Linked DNA regions of Prochlorococcus marinus str. AS9601. The main gene of each other region encodes a partner of the protein of the gene in region 3 in a complex. Links are inferred from orthologs where the notes say so. Each region holds a gene or a part of one and is shown on either strand. Other genes may lie near its edges.

What was found.
Region 1: the proteins of A9601_RS10040 (region 3) and A9601_RS10675 are in contact, whole or in part, in a cryo-EM structure (PDB 6ZJN), measured with the Thermus thermophilus proteins. The link is inferred for Prochlorococcus marinus str. AS9601 from one-to-one orthologs. Residues at the interface, in WP_223903221.1 of Thermus thermophilus: Met26, Thr27, Asn29, Gly31, Pro32, His34; in WP_096411116.1 of Thermus thermophilus: Glu45, Ser46, Asn48, Pro50, Ala51, Gly52, Glu53.
Region 2: the proteins of A9601_RS10040 (region 3) and A9601_RS10670 are in contact, whole or in part, in a cryo-EM structure (PDB 6KHJ), measured with the Thermosynechococcus vestitus proteins. The link is inferred for Prochlorococcus marinus str. AS9601 from one-to-one orthologs. Residues at the interface, in WP_011057128.1 of Thermosynechococcus vestitus: Pro17, His18, His19, Pro20, Ser21, Met22, Val25, Arg27, Met29, Thr31, Ile38, Asp39, Cys40, Glu41, Pro42, Val43, Ile44, Gly45, Tyr46, Leu47, His48, Arg49, Gly50, Met51, Lys53, Ile54, Asn57, Arg58, Pro65, Tyr66; in WP_011056552.1 of Thermosynechococcus vestitus: Leu46, Met47, Tyr48, Thr50, Ala51, Cys52, Phe54, Ile55, Glu56, Ala58, Ala59, Ile61, Gly62, Ser63, Arg64, Phe65, Asn76, Pro78, Thr89, Thr91, Lys93, Met94, Ala97, Leu101, Met123, Phe124, Ser126, Asp127, Ser128, Tyr129.

The regions. Positions count from the first base shown.
Region 1 is NC_008816.1:292,473-298,299, forward strand. Bases 1-2,966 are described here. They hold A9601_RS10675 (NAD(P)H-quinone oxidoreductase subunit 3), read right to left. Parts: upstream 1,682-2,966; coding sequence 1,319-1,681; downstream 1-1,318. Other genes in these bases: A9601_RS10660 (gluconeogenesis factor YvcK family protein), read left to right, coding at 1-53; A9601_RS10665 (NAD(P)H-quinone oxidoreductase subunit J), read right to left, coding at 50-580; A9601_RS10670 (NADH dehydrogenase subunit K), read right to left, coding at 580-1,314; A9601_RS10680 (rubredoxin), read left to right, coding at 1,758-2,186; A9601_RS10685 (photosynthesis system II assembly factor Ycf48), read left to right, coding at 2,196-2,966. Also shown: more of A9601_RS10685, read left to right, coding at 2,967-3,212; psbE (cytochrome b559 subunit alpha), read left to right, coding at 3,349-3,597; psbF (cytochrome b559 subunit beta), read left to right, coding at 3,600-3,746; A9601_RS18270 (photosystem II reaction center protein L), read left to right, coding at 3,758-3,877; A9601_RS10700 (photosystem II reaction center protein J), read left to right, coding at 3,887-4,084; mtnP (S-methyl-5'-thioadenosine phosphorylase), read right to left, coding at 4,128-5,021; selenide, water dikinase SelD, read left to right, coding at 5,032-5,827. UniProt on the Escherichia coli protein: NDH-1 shuttles electrons from NADH, via FMN and iron-sulfur (Fe-S) centers, to quinones in the respiratory chain. The immediate electron acceptor for the enzyme in this species is believed to be ubiquinone.
Region 2 is NC_008816.1:289,059-294,752, forward strand. The notes cover bases 2,862-5,694. They hold A9601_RS10670 (NADH dehydrogenase subunit K), read right to left. Parts: upstream 4,729-5,694; coding sequence 3,994-4,728; downstream 2,862-3,993. Other genes in these bases: A9601_RS10660 (gluconeogenesis factor YvcK family protein), read left to right, coding at 2,862-3,467; A9601_RS10665 (NAD(P)H-quinone oxidoreductase subunit J), read right to left, coding at 3,464-3,994; A9601_RS10675 (NAD(P)H-quinone oxidoreductase subunit 3), read right to left, coding at 4,733-5,095; A9601_RS10680 (rubredoxin), read left to right, coding at 5,172-5,600; A9601_RS10685 (photosynthesis system II assembly factor Ycf48), read left to right, coding at 5,610-5,694. In the rest of the region: bchD (magnesium chelatase ATPase subunit D), read left to right, coding at 1-306; A9601_RS10650 (MlaD family protein), read right to left, coding at 314-1,159; A9601_RS10655 (ABC transporter ATP-binding protein), read right to left, coding at 1,165-1,950; more of A9601_RS10660, read left to right, coding at 2,082-2,861. UniProt on the Escherichia coli protein: NDH-1 shuttles electrons from NADH, via FMN and iron-sulfur (Fe-S) centers, to quinones in the respiratory chain. The immediate electron acceptor for the enzyme in this species is ubiquinone.
Region 3 is NC_008816.1:174,957-180,760, reverse strand. What follows is about bases 2,862-5,804. They hold A9601_RS10040 (NAD(P)H-quinone oxidoreductase subunit H), read right to left. Parts: upstream 4,956-5,804; coding sequence 3,768-4,955; downstream 2,862-3,767. Other genes in these bases: rsmH (16S rRNA (cytosine(1402)-N(4))-methyltransferase RsmH), read left to right, coding at 4,994-5,804; A9601_RS10045 (acyl-CoA thioesterase), read right to left, coding at 3,306-3,758; A9601_RS10050 (AMP-binding protein), read left to right, coding at 2,862-3,302. In the rest of the region: A9601_RS10065 (chorismate-binding protein), read right to left, coding at 1-122; menA (2-carboxy-1,4-naphthoquinone phytyltransferase), read left to right, coding at 224-1,141; A9601_RS10055 (o-succinylbenzoate synthase), read left to right, coding at 1,138-2,103; more of A9601_RS10050, read left to right, coding at 2,100-2,861.

The DNA.
Region 1 (5,827 bases), 120 kb from region 3 along the record:
GACTAGCAAGAGCAGTTATGTTTATTTACCGCAAATTAAAAAAAATAAACTAATAAGCATCCTGAAGTTCATAGAAATCTGGCTGAATATAATCTTTTCTCAATGGCCATCCTCTCCAATCTTCAGGCATTAATAATCTTTTTGGATTGGGATGATCAATAAAATTTATTCCATACATATCAAAAGTTTCTCTTTCTTGCCAATCACTTCCTTTAAAAATTTCGTACAAACTAGGGATTGATAAATCAGAATCTCTTTTTAAGAAAACTTTTAATCTGACTTCTTTAATTTTTTCAATTTTTTGAAAATCATCAACAGTTATAAAATGGTAGAAACTTACAAGATTTTTGCCTGGTCCCTCATCATATCCTCCTTGACATTGGAGATAGTTGAAACCGTAATTTCTCAAGGCAGATACCGCTTCATATAATTTGCTAGGTTGCACAGAAATGTTTTCAATTCCTATATGATCATCAGATAAAGATTGATTTGGTATCCCATCTTTAGACAAAGATTGACTTATAACCCCTTCTTTTTCTATTGAAGTATCTGAGGATGTAGCTTGGCTGTCTTTTTCCATTAATCTTCTACAGAATTAATAATTTCAGTTTTTTCAGTATTTTCAGGTAATTCTGTTATTTTTTCTTTTTTGGAAGGGGGTATTACGTTAGCTGAAGTTTTGTTTAGATATTCACCTGTATTTTCTGAGAAAACGAGATTCATTTCGTGATCAGATGTTATGTATCTGTGAGTTTGTTCTGTTTTTGTGCGCTCTAAAATTGATTCATTACCAACTTTTTTTCTTAATTTAATTACAGCATCAAAAATTGCTTCTGGTCTTGGTGGACATCCTGGAAGGTATAAATCAACTGGTATCAATTTATCAACGCCTCTTACAGCAGTTGTAGAATCTGCACTGAACATACCACCTGTGATTGTGCAAGCACCCATAGCGATAACATACTTTGGTTCAGGCATTTGTTCATAAAGCCTAACAAGGGCTGGAGCCATCTTCATAGTTACTGTTCCTGCAACTATTAGCAAATCTGCTTGCCTTGGCGAGCTTCTAGGTACTAATCCAAATCTATCAAAATCAAATCTAGATCCAATTAATGCAGCAAATTCTATAAAACAACAAGCTGTTCCGTACAAGAGAGGCCATAAACTGCTTAGTCTAGCCCAATTATGAAGATCGTCTAAGCTTGTCAATATAATATTTTCGCTCAAATCTGTAGTAACTTGGGGTGCACCAAGAGGATTGCAAGTCCCTTCTCGAATTTCTCTTATTGCTTTTGGGGATAATTGTGGTTTCAATTTTTTAACTCCATTCTAAAGCACCTTTTCTCCATGCATATGCTAAGGCAATAACAAGTATTGCAATGAAAATCAAAGCCTCAATAAAAGCTAATAAGCCTAATCTATTGAAAGCAACAGCCCAAGGATAAAGGAATACTGTCTCAACATCAAATATAACGAAAACCAAGGCAAACATGTAATAACGAATATTAAATTGAATCCATGCTCCTCCTATAGGCTCCATTCCGGATTCATATGTAAGTTTTCTTTCCCCTGTTCTGCCTTTTGGTGCAACGATGAGATTAGTAACTAGAGCTAATACTGGTACAGCTGCGGCAATTAGAAGGAAACCTAAAAAGTATTCATAGCCAGTTAATAAAAACATCTTAAAAATTAATTTTGAATAAAAGTCGCTTAATTAAGCAAAATCTTTTAAAGTTCTTAAAGAACAATAATAAGCCGTGAGTGAAAACATTCAACCAGCCTCTGAGGAAAACAAAATAGTTGAAGCCCTTGAGAAAGAAAAACTTTCTGAAAACTCCTCAGGAGTAAATGTTGAACAACCTGTCCTTAATTTAGAACAAAATAGATTCGAATGTAGAAGTTGTGGATATATTTATGATCCGTCTGAAGGAAATAAAAAATTAAACATACCTAAAAACACTCCTTTTTCAGAGTTAGATGGAAATACCTTCGCTTGCCCTGTTTGTCGAGCGGGTAAAAATTTTTATAAGGATATAGGTCCTAAATCTAAACCTAGTGGTTTTGAAGAAAATTTAGTTTATGGGTTTGGTTTTAACAGTTTACCTCCTGGACAAAAAAACATATTGATTTTTGGAGGTCTGGCGTTTGCTGCCGCTATGTTCCTTTCTTTGTACTCTTTGCATTAATATATACAAATGAAAAAAATTATTACTAGTATTCCCAATCTTCTTTTATCAGTTCTCCTTTGTTTTGTATTGAGCAGTTGTTCATCTACAGGAGTAAAGATGAGTGATAGCAGCCCTTGGAAAACAATTCAGTTTGAGGACCAGGCTAATGCTTTAGATGTTGATTTTATAGATAATAAAAATGGATTTTTAGTAGGTTCTAATAGACTTATTATGGAATCTAATGATGGAGGGGAAACTTGGGAAAAAAGAAATTTAGATTTACCAAGTGAAGAGAACTTTCGTCTTCTAGATATAGATTTTAAAGGGGAAGAGGGATGGTTAATAGGTCAGCCTTCATTAGTTATGCATACACTTGATGCAGGAAAGAATTGGACACGTTTATCTCTAGGTAACAAATTACCAGGCCAACCATTTCTAATAACAACAGTTGATGCAGGTGTTGCAGAATTGGCTACCACTGCAGGTGCTATATATGAAACATCAGATAGTGGTGAATCATGGAATGCAAAAGTTGTTGATGCATCTGGTTCTGGAGGTGTAAGAGATTTAAGAAGGACTAATAAGGGAGATTATGTCAGTGTAAGTAGTCTAGGCAATTTCTTTTCTACTTTGGAAAAGGATAGTGACGCATGGATAGCTCATCAAAGAGCAAGTAGCAAAAGAGTTCAAAGTATTGGTTTTAATCCAGAAGGAAGTTTATGGATGCTTTCTAGAGGAGCAGAAATTAGATTTAATGAAGATACTAATGACTTAGAAAATTGGTCAAAGCCTATTATCCCAATTCTGAATGGATACAATTATCTAGACATGGGATGGGATCCAAATGGTGATATATGGGCTGGCGGGGGTAATGGAACTTTAATAGTAAGTAAAGATCAAGGTAAAACTTGGAATAAAGATCCTATTGCTTCTGAATTGCCAACAAACTACATTAAAATAGTTTTTCTTGATAAGGAGGCTTTAGACAATCAAAAAGGATTTGTACTTGGTGAGCGTGGTTATATCCTTAAATGGAATAGCTAACTTTAAATAAATCGATTTAATAGTAAAAAAAAAATTAATTTTTGAAAGATTTAGCAACTGTCTGTAACCAACCTGTTAATTTCTTCGCGAACTTATGATTTTACACTGTAAGATCATAGGGTAAACATTTGTGATTATGGCCGCAGGTTCAACGGGTGAACGCCCATTTTTTGAAATAATCACCAGTATTAGATACTGGATTATTCATGCAGTAACATTACCAGCTATCTTTATAGCAGGCTTCTTATTTGTATATACAGGCTTAGCTTACGATGCTTTCGGAACTCCTCGTCCAGACAGTTATTTCCAATCATCTGAATCTAAAGCACCTGTCGTAACACAAAGATATGAAGCTAAATCTCAACTAGATTTAAGAACAAAATAACAATGACTAATTCTCAAGCTCCAATGCAGGCTGCTGAAGTCCGCGTTTATCCTATATTTACTGTCCGTTGGCTAGCAGTTCACGCTCTAGCTATTCCATCAGTATTCTTTTTAGGTTCTATTGCTGCTATGCAATTCGTAGCCCGATAAATTTAACTATCATGCAAGTAAACGAAAATCCTAACAAAGTTCCAGTTGAACTTAATCGTACAAGCCTTTATTTAGGCTTATTATCAGTCTTTGTATTGGGAATTTTATTTTCCAGTTACTTTTTCAATTAAATTAAAATCATGAGTAAATTAAAAGGACCTGATGGAAGAATTCCAGATAGACTTCCCGACGGTAGACCAGCAGTTGCATGGGAAAGAAGATGGACTGAAGGAACTCTTCCTTTATGGCTTGTTGCTACAGCAGGTGGAATTGCAGTTATCTTCGTTTTAGGAATATTCTTCTATGGTTCATACCAAGGAGTTGGGGCTGGAGGCTAACAATTCCTTACTTTGACCTGATAATCACTTATATCAAATAAGCCTAATAAGAATCAGTAAATATCCTTAGTTTCTCTTCTGTGGAGCTTGGGATATTTTCTTTTTTGGTGATTAATCCATCTTTTAATGAAAAATGAGACTTACTTTTTGGCCTTTCTTTTTCAATTAATTTGGCTACTTCAAATATTATTTTATTAGCTACTTCAGTATTTGATCTAAGATTATCCAAAACCATCTCTACAGAAACTTCTTGATGAGTTTGATGCCAGCAATCATAATCGGTAACCATAGATAAAGAGGAGTAAGCTATTTCAGCTTCTTTAGCTAATCTTGCTTCTGTGTGGTTCGTCATTCCAATTATTGAACATCCCCAACTCCTATATAAATTAGATTCTGCTCTAGTTGAGAAAGCGGGACCTTCCATTGCTAGATAGGTACCCCCTCTATGCAATTGTCTACCGCCAGGAATATTTTTTTCTCCGATTTCACTTAAAATACGTGATAAATTTGTGCAGAAGGGATCTCCCATAGTTACGTGAGCAACAGCTCCCTCGTTAAAGAAGGTTGCAGGTCTATTTTTTGTCCGGTCTATAAATTGATCTGGAACCACTATATCGAGTGGCCTTATCTGTTCTTGTAATGAACCAACTGCTGATGGAGCAATAATCCACCTTACTCCTATTGATCTTAGAGCCCAAATATTTGCTTTGTAAGGGATTTCAGAAGGATTTAAACTATGCGTTCTGCCATGTCTAGGAATAAAAGCTATCTCTAAGTTTCCAAGATTATATACTTTTATTGAATCAGAAGGTTTACCATAGGGAGTATTGATTTCTAGTTCTCTTGAGTACTCTATTTGATCCATTGAATAAAATCCACTTCCACCAATCACTCCTAATCTTGATTTTTCAATTGGTAATAAATGTTCTTTATTCATAGTGATGTAAATGACTTTTAATCATCTGGTACTAATTGGAGGAGGGCACTCAAATGTTTCTTTATTGAAGAAATGGTTAATGTTTCCGAAATTAATGCCAGAAATTCCTGTTTCAATTATATCTAGAGATTCTCATTTAGTTTACTCGGCTTTATTCCCATCGGTAATTTCAAAATCAATCACATTAGAAGAGAGTTTAATTGATATAAAATCTTTAGCAAAAAATGCAAAAGTATCTTTTATAGAAGAAGAAGTAAAGGATATTGATTTCAATTTAAAGAAAATTGTTTTAAGTAATAGACCTTCAGTTAATTATTCGAAGTTGGTGCTTAATTATGGAAGTCAAACAATAATTCCAAAAGAATTTGAATCACAAGTTAAAAATCGAAATGCTTTTTCAATTAAACCTTTTTTAAGTGCTTATGACTCAATACTTAAAGAGGACATTTTTGATTCAGTTAATGAACTTCCATTTGTAATTGTTGGGAGTGGACTCGCTGCAATTGAAGTATCATATGCTTTGAGAAAAAGATGGGGAGATAGACCTTTAAAACTATTATGTGATTCAAGAAAAATTAATAATAAAATCCTAAAAAGTTTACGGAATTCCAATATTGAATTAGTTGAAAAACTTCATTTTGATTATGGTAAGCTTCTTTTATGCACTGGAAATACGTCTCCGTTATGGGTACAAAAAAAATTATTAGATTCGGATTCTCATAGCAGAATAATTACAAATCAGAATTTGCAGATAAAAAGTTTCTCTGGAATCTTTGCTGTCGGTGATTGTGCAGTTGTAGGTTCAG
Region 2 (5,694 bases), 120 kb from region 3 along the record:
ATTGTTGTAGGGATCACTGATGGCCGAGGAAATGTACCATTAGGATTATCTCTAGGACAAAATGAGGTTGAGGGAAAAGGTAACGAAAATGAAAATGTCAATTTAAAACAGGAGGTTCTAGATATCGCTTCAAAATATCCCATGCTCGGGATAAAACTCTTAGTAATTGATACCGAGAGAAAATTTATAGCAAGTGGATTTGGTAAAGAGTTAGCAGAGGCTGCTCAAGGGAAATACGTCCAGTTGCCAAAAGCTACAGATAAAGCAATCGCAGCTATGGCTTTAAATGCTATCAATGAATTCTAAGTATTTCTTATGGATAAATTTCGTTAAGAAATTTTGAAAGTCCAATCGTTAAATCTCTTATAGATTTAGTTAATTCTTTATCTTGTGTTAATTTTTCAAAATCATCGCTCATACCATCTATTTTGGTTGAGATAGACCTAGCAGCATTAATTGTCAATTTAATGTCATTAAGGGTTTCTTTATCATCAATAGTAGACAAAATGTTATTTAAATGATTAGCAGCGATTGTAATTTCTTTTATTAGAGGCTCAACTCTTTCTAGTTCTTTTTTTGATAAATAAATTAATTCATCAAGATTTTCTTGTGTCCTATCAAATTGGTCAATTGAGTTAACGATGTTTTCAATTAAGTTTTCTTGATTTGTGTCTTTTAAAAGTTGGCTTATTTTATTAGTTATATTTGAGAGACTTGATAGTTGTTTACCTGTGATAGTGTCTCCTTGACAAATAATTAATTTGGTATTGCATTTTTCGGAAATAGGTTTTGCAATGTTTTTAGGAATTGTCTTGTCACTAGTTTCTAAAGCAACTTGTACATCTCCTCCAAGGAAAGAATTTGTAACTACCCTTGCAAATGCTGGCCTTGGCAGAATAATTTCAGGATTATTTAAAACTATTTTTGCTTTAATTGATTCATTTGTGAACAAGATATCTTCTATCGATCCAACTAAGATTCCTCTGTAAGTAACTGGAGATTTTTTTGATAAACCGCTTGCGTTATTGAATTCAGCAAAGAGGTACCAATTTTTTGTAGATAATCTCACTCCTCTTAGCCAAAAAGAAAAAAATGTGAATGTTAAAATTCCTCCTAATAAGGAAAACCCAACTATTGAATCTCGTAAGCTTCTACGCATAATTTCTAAATGTCTTTCGGTTGCATTGGACCATCAAGTTTCCCATTCCTAAATTGAAATACATAGGGATCTTTACTCTTTTTAAATTCATCAATAGAGCCTGCCCATCTGAATTTGCCTCCATAAAGCATTAAAACTTTATCTGAAGTTCTTTCTATAGTACTAAGAACATGGCTAACCACAATAGATGATCCGCTAGCTTTATGATTTGTCTTATTAATCAAATCTTCAATTCTTGATGAGGCAATGGGATCAAGACCGGCAGTTGGTTCATCAAAAAGTAATAAAGGTTTAGACTTTGCATTAAGAGTTTGATCAGTAATTAATGCCCTAGCAAAACTTACTCTTTTTTGCATGCCTCCACTTAATTCATTTGGAAGTTTATTCTCAACATTAAATAATCCTACCTCAGCTAAGCATTCACGTACTATTTCATGAATTGATTTTTTTGATAGATTTTTATTTCTCTTGAGGAGAAAACCTACATTTTCTTCAATAGTTAGAGATCCTAATAAAGCCGGGTTCTGAAAAACTAGTCTTACATCAGGAGGATTATTTTGATCTAATCTCAAATATGTTTGCTTCTCACCAAATATTCTTAATTCTCCTTTGGTAGGTAAAATTAGTCCTGCTAAAATTTTTAATATGGTTGATTTGCCAGAACCTGAGGGGCCAACAATAGCTAATTTTTCTCCATCATTAAGTTCAAAATTTATTTGATTAAGCACATTAACTTCCCCCCAGTTTATTGAGAGGTTTTTTGTTTCAACTGCATGCTTTGATTTTTTCAAAACTTATATAAAAAACATCTATATATTTCATTTTGCCTATTTTTAGAAATAAAAAAAGGATGTATGAATTTGATTTATAATGATTTTATATAGTCTTTAAATTTGAGAAAAATAATTCAAGAGGTTTTTTAATGTATAAGCGTAAAAAAAGGGTAAGAAGGTACTATAAAAACTTTAAAAAGTCTAATTTTGCCTTGTTTAACAAAATCTTAAGAATTTTGAGTTGGCTTTTGCCAGGATTGGTAATAAAAAGATGGATGCTTACATCTGCGGTAGGATTTTTGACTACATTATTAGGCTTGGTAATTTGGACAAATTTAAGACCGCTCTATTGGCTTATTGAAATCTTTTTTTCAGTAATGACAGGTTTAACTAGTATTTTGCCTGTTTCATTTATGGGACCATTGATTTTTGTTATTGGAATATTATTAATAGGGATTGGACAAAATAGAAGTATTAATTCTATTCAAAAAGCGCTTGTTCCAGAAAAAGATACATTTTTAGTTGATGCATTAAGAGTTAAAAGTAAATTAAACAGAGGCCCAAATATTGTTGCAATTGGGGGAGGTACAGGCTTATCTACTTTATTGAAAGGCTTAAAAAACTATAGTAGTAATATTACAGCAATCGTAACTGTATCCGATGATGGTGGAAGTAGTGGAATTCTCAGAAAACAATTAGGTGTGCAACCTCCTGGAGATATTAGAAATTGTTTGGCAGCCTTATCTAACGAAGAACCAACTTTAACTAGATTATTTCAGTACAGATTTTCAGAGGGAACTGGTCTGGAGGGCCATAGTTTTGGAAATCTATTCTTGTCAGCTTTAACAACAATTACAGGCAATTTAGAAAAAGCAGTTCAAGCCTCTAGTAAGGTTTTGGCGGTACAAGGTCAAGTTTTACCGGCGACAAATATTGATGTTATGTTATGGGCCGAATTAGAAGATGGTGAAAAAATTTTTGGTGAAAGCAAGATCAGTAAATCTAAAAAATTAATTTCGAGGATTGGTTACCTACCTGAAAACCCTTCAGCTCTTCCAAGTGCTCTTGAATCTATAAAAGAAGCTGATTTAATTATTCTTGGCCCAGGTAGTCTTTACACTTCTTTATTGCCTAATCTGTTAGTACCAGAGATAGTAGATGCTTTATTGCAAAGTAATGCTCCCAAAATCTATATAAGTAATTTGATGACTCAGCCTGGAGAAACAGATGGACTTGATGTCTATCAACATATCAAAGCAATAGAAAAACAATTATTAAATTTTGGAGTTAATACTCGAATTTTTGACTCAATATTATCTCAGACTCAATTTGAAAAGTCTCCATTAGTAGATTATTACGAAAGTAGAGGGGCAGAGCCTGTCCAATGTAATAAAGAAAAACTATTATCTGAGGGTTATTATGTTTTGCAAGCACCACTATATGCAAAAAGAATAACTCCAACACTAAGACATGATCCAAGGAGACTAGCAAGAGCAGTTATGTTTATTTACCGCAAATTAAAAAAAATAAACTAATAAGCATCCTGAAGTTCATAGAAATCTGGCTGAATATAATCTTTTCTCAATGGCCATCCTCTCCAATCTTCAGGCATTAATAATCTTTTTGGATTGGGATGATCAATAAAATTTATTCCATACATATCAAAAGTTTCTCTTTCTTGCCAATCACTTCCTTTAAAAATTTCGTACAAACTAGGGATTGATAAATCAGAATCTCTTTTTAAGAAAACTTTTAATCTGACTTCTTTAATTTTTTCAATTTTTTGAAAATCATCAACAGTTATAAAATGGTAGAAACTTACAAGATTTTTGCCTGGTCCCTCATCATATCCTCCTTGACATTGGAGATAGTTGAAACCGTAATTTCTCAAGGCAGATACCGCTTCATATAATTTGCTAGGTTGCACAGAAATGTTTTCAATTCCTATATGATCATCAGATAAAGATTGATTTGGTATCCCATCTTTAGACAAAGATTGACTTATAACCCCTTCTTTTTCTATTGAAGTATCTGAGGATGTAGCTTGGCTGTCTTTTTCCATTAATCTTCTACAGAATTAATAATTTCAGTTTTTTCAGTATTTTCAGGTAATTCTGTTATTTTTTCTTTTTTGGAAGGGGGTATTACGTTAGCTGAAGTTTTGTTTAGATATTCACCTGTATTTTCTGAGAAAACGAGATTCATTTCGTGATCAGATGTTATGTATCTGTGAGTTTGTTCTGTTTTTGTGCGCTCTAAAATTGATTCATTACCAACTTTTTTTCTTAATTTAATTACAGCATCAAAAATTGCTTCTGGTCTTGGTGGACATCCTGGAAGGTATAAATCAACTGGTATCAATTTATCAACGCCTCTTACAGCAGTTGTAGAATCTGCACTGAACATACCACCTGTGATTGTGCAAGCACCCATAGCGATAACATACTTTGGTTCAGGCATTTGTTCATAAAGCCTAACAAGGGCTGGAGCCATCTTCATAGTTACTGTTCCTGCAACTATTAGCAAATCTGCTTGCCTTGGCGAGCTTCTAGGTACTAATCCAAATCTATCAAAATCAAATCTAGATCCAATTAATGCAGCAAATTCTATAAAACAACAAGCTGTTCCGTACAAGAGAGGCCATAAACTGCTTAGTCTAGCCCAATTATGAAGATCGTCTAAGCTTGTCAATATAATATTTTCGCTCAAATCTGTAGTAACTTGGGGTGCACCAAGAGGATTGCAAGTCCCTTCTCGAATTTCTCTTATTGCTTTTGGGGATAATTGTGGTTTCAATTTTTTAACTCCATTCTAAAGCACCTTTTCTCCATGCATATGCTAAGGCAATAACAAGTATTGCAATGAAAATCAAAGCCTCAATAAAAGCTAATAAGCCTAATCTATTGAAAGCAACAGCCCAAGGATAAAGGAATACTGTCTCAACATCAAATATAACGAAAACCAAGGCAAACATGTAATAACGAATATTAAATTGAATCCATGCTCCTCCTATAGGCTCCATTCCGGATTCATATGTAAGTTTTCTTTCCCCTGTTCTGCCTTTTGGTGCAACGATGAGATTAGTAACTAGAGCTAATACTGGTACAGCTGCGGCAATTAGAAGGAAACCTAAAAAGTATTCATAGCCAGTTAATAAAAACATCTTAAAAATTAATTTTGAATAAAAGTCGCTTAATTAAGCAAAATCTTTTAAAGTTCTTAAAGAACAATAATAAGCCGTGAGTGAAAACATTCAACCAGCCTCTGAGGAAAACAAAATAGTTGAAGCCCTTGAGAAAGAAAAACTTTCTGAAAACTCCTCAGGAGTAAATGTTGAACAACCTGTCCTTAATTTAGAACAAAATAGATTCGAATGTAGAAGTTGTGGATATATTTATGATCCGTCTGAAGGAAATAAAAAATTAAACATACCTAAAAACACTCCTTTTTCAGAGTTAGATGGAAATACCTTCGCTTGCCCTGTTTGTCGAGCGGGTAAAAATTTTTATAAGGATATAGGTCCTAAATCTAAACCTAGTGGTTTTGAAGAAAATTTAGTTTATGGGTTTGGTTTTAACAGTTTACCTCCTGGACAAAAAAACATATTGATTTTTGGAGGTCTGGCGTTTGCTGCCGCTATGTTCCTTTCTTTGTACTCTTTGCATTAATATATACAAATGAAAAAAATTATTACTAGTATTCCCAATCTTCTTTTATCAGTTCTCCTTTGTTTTGTATTGAGCAGTTGTTCATCTACAGGAG
Region 3 (5,804 bases):
TGGAATAAATCAATACAAGGAATCTCAACACAAATACTTACTAATCCAGAATTTTCAACTTTCTTATCGAAAGAGGAAAATACATCTTTTAAAAAATCTGTTAAGTTTAAATCATTTTTCATTACTTATTGAAAATAACTAAAAATGATGCAATAAAGTAAAAAATGTAACTCAATTTATAAACTACATTCAATAATTATCTAATTTTGCGTGTTAATTAAAAATGGACGAAGATAAAAAAAAATTATGGAAAAAAGCAATAAAATGGCCTCTTTATTCTGTTGCCATACTTCCAGTTTTAATAACAGGGGCTTACTTGCTCAATCAATATGAAGAGGTAAAAATTTATAATTTGATTTCATTTACTTTAGCTGCAATTTTGATATTACTTTGGGAAAATCTAACTAATGATTTATACGACGCAGAAACAGGAATCGATGAATTTAAATTCCATTCAATTGTAAATCTTGTAAAAAATAAAAAAATAATTTCATTTATTGCATATACATCTTTAGTTATTGGTTTATTAATAATTTTAATTATTTCAGTATCAACAAGTATAAACATTTTTATTTTGGTGGCAGCTTGCTGCTTCTTAGGATATTTATATCAAGGTCCTCCTTTTAGATTGGGCTATCAAGGTTTAGGAGAACCATTATGCTGGCTTGCATTTGGACCTTTTGCGTACTCTGCAGTCTTAATTGCGTTAAATCCGTCTAATATTTACTTCGAAGATATTCCATGGAAAGTTTCTTTATTACTTGGTTCAGGACCTTCCTTGGCAACAACTCTTGTATTATTTTGTTCTCATTTTCATCAAATTTCTGAAGATAGAAAGCATGGGAAAAATTCACCTTTAGTTCGCTTAGGAGCAAAAAAAGGTTCTCAATTTGTGCCTTGGATAATTTTTACAATATATATTTTTCAACTTCTCACAATAGTTTATGGATTTATTCCAGTGTTTTGCATCCTTTATTTGCTTAGTTTCCCTCAAGCAATAAGACTTATAAATTTATTAAAATCTTCGTATGCAAAACCTTCTGCAATAAAAAATTGCAAATTCGTCGCAATAAAATTTCAAACTCTTAATGGGATTGGTTTAATTACAGGATTAATATTTAATTACTTGCTAAATAAATGAACTTAATATTTCAAAAAAAATCTTATAGCTTTAAGTTATCGGAAAAAGTAGAAAATTCTAAAACCAATTACCATACAAAATCGGGTTGGATAATTAAATTAATAAGGAATGATAAAAAAATAGGGTTTGGAGAAGTTTCACCGCTATATAAAAAAGACTTAAAAAAGTGTGCGAAAGAACTAGATATGATCCCTGAATATATAGAGGAATTTAATTTATCTGAGCAAATAAATATTTTTCACCCATGTATTCAATCTGCAATAAATTCTGCATTAGCTGAGATCAATGGAAAAATAATTTTTAAAGAAAACTACTACTTTGATGAAATTGGTAAAACAGCCATATTGTTAAATCATGAAAATGTAGTTTCAGATCTAAATAAAATTAAAAAAAGACAATCTGATATTGGAAAATCATTAACCATAAAATGGAAAGTAGCATTAAAAAATAATCAAGAGGAAGAAGCAAGTTTAGAAGAAATTTTAAGCCAAATAGGCAATAATATTAAGTTAAGAATAGATGCTAATGGTTCTTGGGGAAGAGAGATAGCTAATAGATGGGCTGATATTTTGAAGGATAACAAAAATGTAGATTGGTTAGAACAACCTCTCTGTGTTGATGATATTGATGGACTGACAGAACTAAACAAAAAAATCCCTATAGCCTTAGACGAATCACTTTTAAAATTTCCAAATTTGATTAATGAGTGGAAAGGTTGGCAAATTAGAAGGCCTTCTCAAGAAAATAATCCAGTTAATCTTTTAAGAGAATTAGAAAATAAAAAAGCTTTAATATCTATAAGTACCTCATTTGAAACTGGTATAGGGAAGAGATGGCTTTATCATTTATCGTCTCTACAATTACAAGGACCAACTCCAAAAGTTCCTGGTTTAGCAATGAATAAATTCCCTAATTCGTTTCTATTTTTAAATGAAGCAAAAAAGATATGGGATCAACTATGAAAAATAAAATTCATACTATTGAAGTTGAAAATAACGAAACTCAATCTGTTGAGAAAATTATTGAAAAAATTAGAGAGAATAAAATTATTTATGTAAAAAACAAATTTTACCAAGACAAAGATGTATTAGATTCAATTACTGAAAATGGGCCAGCAATTATCTTAAACAGTAGTGGGAGTTCTGGAAAACCGAGACAATGTTTTCACCATTTTGATAATCTTAAATTATCTGCAGCTACATCAGGTAAATGGCTAATAGAGCAAGGATTTGAATTGCAAAACTGCTTAATTTTCAATACTTTACCCCTGAATCATATAAGTGGATTAATGCCAATTTTTAGAAGTCAAACTTGGGGATGTGATTGTATTAATATTTCTCCGAATTTGATAAAAAAAACTCGAGAACTTTTACTTTTTACAATTAATTTTAAAAAAAACAAAAAATACTTGATTACGTCATTAGTACCTACCCAATTACAAAGACTTTTAGCTCAAAAAGATGGAATTAGTTGGCTAAAAATTTTTGATCTAATTTGGGTAGGAGGAGCTTCAATTCCAGATGAAACTGCAGAACAATGTATAAAAGAAAAAATAAAATTAGCACCTTGTTACGGCTCAACTGAAACAGCAGCAATGGTTACGAGTTTAAAACCAAAAGAATTCTTAATGGGTTATAAAAATGTTGGAGAAATACTACCTGATACAAAAATAAGAATTAACGCACAAGGATTAATCGAGATAAAATCAGCCAGAATTGGAATCGAAATAATAGACTCTTTAAAAACTGAAAATTTCAAAAATAAAAATGGGTGGTGGCAAACAGGTGATTTAGGTGAAATTAATCAAATCAATAATTCTTTCTATTTAAACTTTGTCGGAAGAAGTGATAATGCCTTTAATTCAGGAGGAGAAATCGTTTTCCCTGAAGTAATTGAATCAAGATTAAATGATTTCATTATGAAAGAAAATATCCCAATTAATAAATTCAATATTTCAAAAGTATCTAACAAATTATGGGGAAATAAGATTAAAGTAATAGTTGAATTTAGAGAACTTACAAATAATAAAAATATTGAAATTTCTTTAAATTTATTAAAAAAATTTTCTCAAAATTGGCCTAAACATGAAAGGCCTGAAAAGTGGATTGTTAAAAACAAAAATAGCATTACAGAAAAAATAAAATATAAATTTAAAAAATAATAATTAGCATTCTTTTAAATTTGTACTCACATTAGAAGCCTCTATCCATCTTTCTAACTGATCGGGAAGTTCTATTTTATCTCTTGAATCAATGTCTAAAGAACAATGTATAATTTTCCCTTCGGCTACTTTATTTCCATTTTTTATAAAAAAGCTATTTACTTGGAACAAATGAGTATTAATTTTATGAGGGACGATTTTTACTTTTAATAAATCTCCAATTTTTATAGGCGCAAGAAAGTTTGCTTCACAATTTACTATTGGAAAAATAATTTGACTTTTACGTATAGAAAAATCTGGGAAAATATCTTGAGAAGGAATCCCATAAATTTCAATACTTTCTTCCCAAGCTTCATGCGACCATTTTAATAAGTTATGAAAATGAATTACACCTGCAGAATCACAATCACCAAATCTTACCTTCTTCTGCAATATTAACCAGTCAGCGGGTTTCATTTAAAGAAATTATCTATCAACAGATCCCATAATGACATCTATTGATCCAAGGATTGCCATAATATCAGCGATTTTGGCACCTTTAAGAATATGAGGCAATATTTGCAGATTATTTAAATCAGCTGCTCTGATTTTGAATCTCCATGGGGTAACTTCATTATTTCCTTGAATAAAAACACCTATTTCTCCTTTGCCGGACTCTAATCTTGTGTATAATTCTCCATTAGGAATTTTAAAAGTTGGAGCAACCTTCTTAGCTACATATTGGTAGTCAATACCGAATATTTCACTTTTCTTATCTTCAGTCACCATTCTTTGAGCTTCTAAATTTTCTGTTGGGCCTCCTGGAATCATTTTGCAGGCTTGGCGAATGATACTTAGTGATTGTCTCATCTCTTCAACTCTTACTCGATATCTCGCATAACAATCTCCTTCTTTTTCAGAAGCAATCTGCCAATCAAAATCGTCATAACATTCATAACTATCGACTTTCCTTAAATCCCATGAAACCCCAGAAGCTCTAAGCATTGGCCCAGACAAAGACCAATTAATTGCCTGGTCTCTTTGTATTGTTCCTAAACCTTCAATTCTTTTTTTAAAAATTGGATTATTTGTGATTAATTTTTCGTATTCATCTATCTTCGGACCGAACCAATCGCAAAAGTCTATACATTTTTCTAACCATCCGTATGGGAGATCACATGCTACTCCACCTATTCTAAAGAAATTATTATTTATTAGCCTTTGTCCAGTAGCAGCTTCCCAGAGATCATAGATCATCTCTCTTTCTCTAAAGATATAGAAAAATGGAGTTTGAGCTCCAACGTCTGCTAAAAAGGGACCAAGCCATAAAAGATGATTAGCAATACGATTAAGTTCGAGCATAAGAACTCTGATGTAACTAGCTCTTTTGGGAACTGGAATATTAGCTAATCTTTCAGGAGCATTTACTACAATAGCTTCATAAAACATTCCTGCGGCATAATCCATTCTGCTTACATAAGGGACATACATTACATTTGTCCTATTTTCAGCTATTTTTTCCATTCCTCTGTGTAAATATCCAATTACTGGCTCGCAATCAATGACATTCTCACCATCAAGAGTTACAACTAACCTTAAAACACCATGCATTGAGGGATGGTGAGGGCCAAAATTGACCACCATTGGTTCTGTTCTAGTCTCTAGCTGAGCCATTCCAAATTTAACTTCTACACAAATCTTAGTCGAAAGTTATGCAAACTGACCTATCTGATTCATCTTTTTTCAATCATCAATCAGTTATGACAGATGAGATTATGGCCTCATTAGAGCATTACCCACTGATACATAACAATCAACTAAAGGGAATAGACGCAACTTTAGGTGGTGGCGGGCACTCTTATCATTTATTGAGAAAATATTCGGATTTAAATATAATTGGACTTGATCAAGATCCATTCGCGAGAAAATCAGCATCAAAAAAACTTGATGAGTTTAAAAACAGGATTGATATAAGGGCTTCAAATTTTGCGGATTTTGTACCAAAAGAAAAAGTTTCTTTTGTGATTGCAGATCTTGGAGTAAATAGTAACCAAATTGATGACCCTAAAAGAGGATTTAGTTTCCAGAAAGATGGTCCACTTGATATGCGCATGAATCCTTTTCTTGATGTTGATGCAGATAAATTAATTGAGGCTTTAAATGAAAAAGATCTAGCTAACCTAATCTATAAATACGGAGAGGAGAGATTATCAAGAAAGATTGCTAGAAAAATAAAATTGGATTTGAAGGAAAATGGGAAATATTCTGGAACAAAAGAGTTAGCTTATTCTATTGCAGGCTGCTTCCCACCAAAACAAAGATATAAAAAAATACATCCAGCAACAAGAACATTTCAAGCACTAAGAATTGCTGTTAATAAAGAAATTGAAGTATTAGAAAAATTTTTGCAAGTTGTACCTGAATGGCTTTTGCCAGGGGGTATTATTTCTATTATTAGTTTTCATTCCCTTGAGGATAGATTAGTTAAGAGTTGTTTTAAGAATGATCAAAGACTAAAAAACC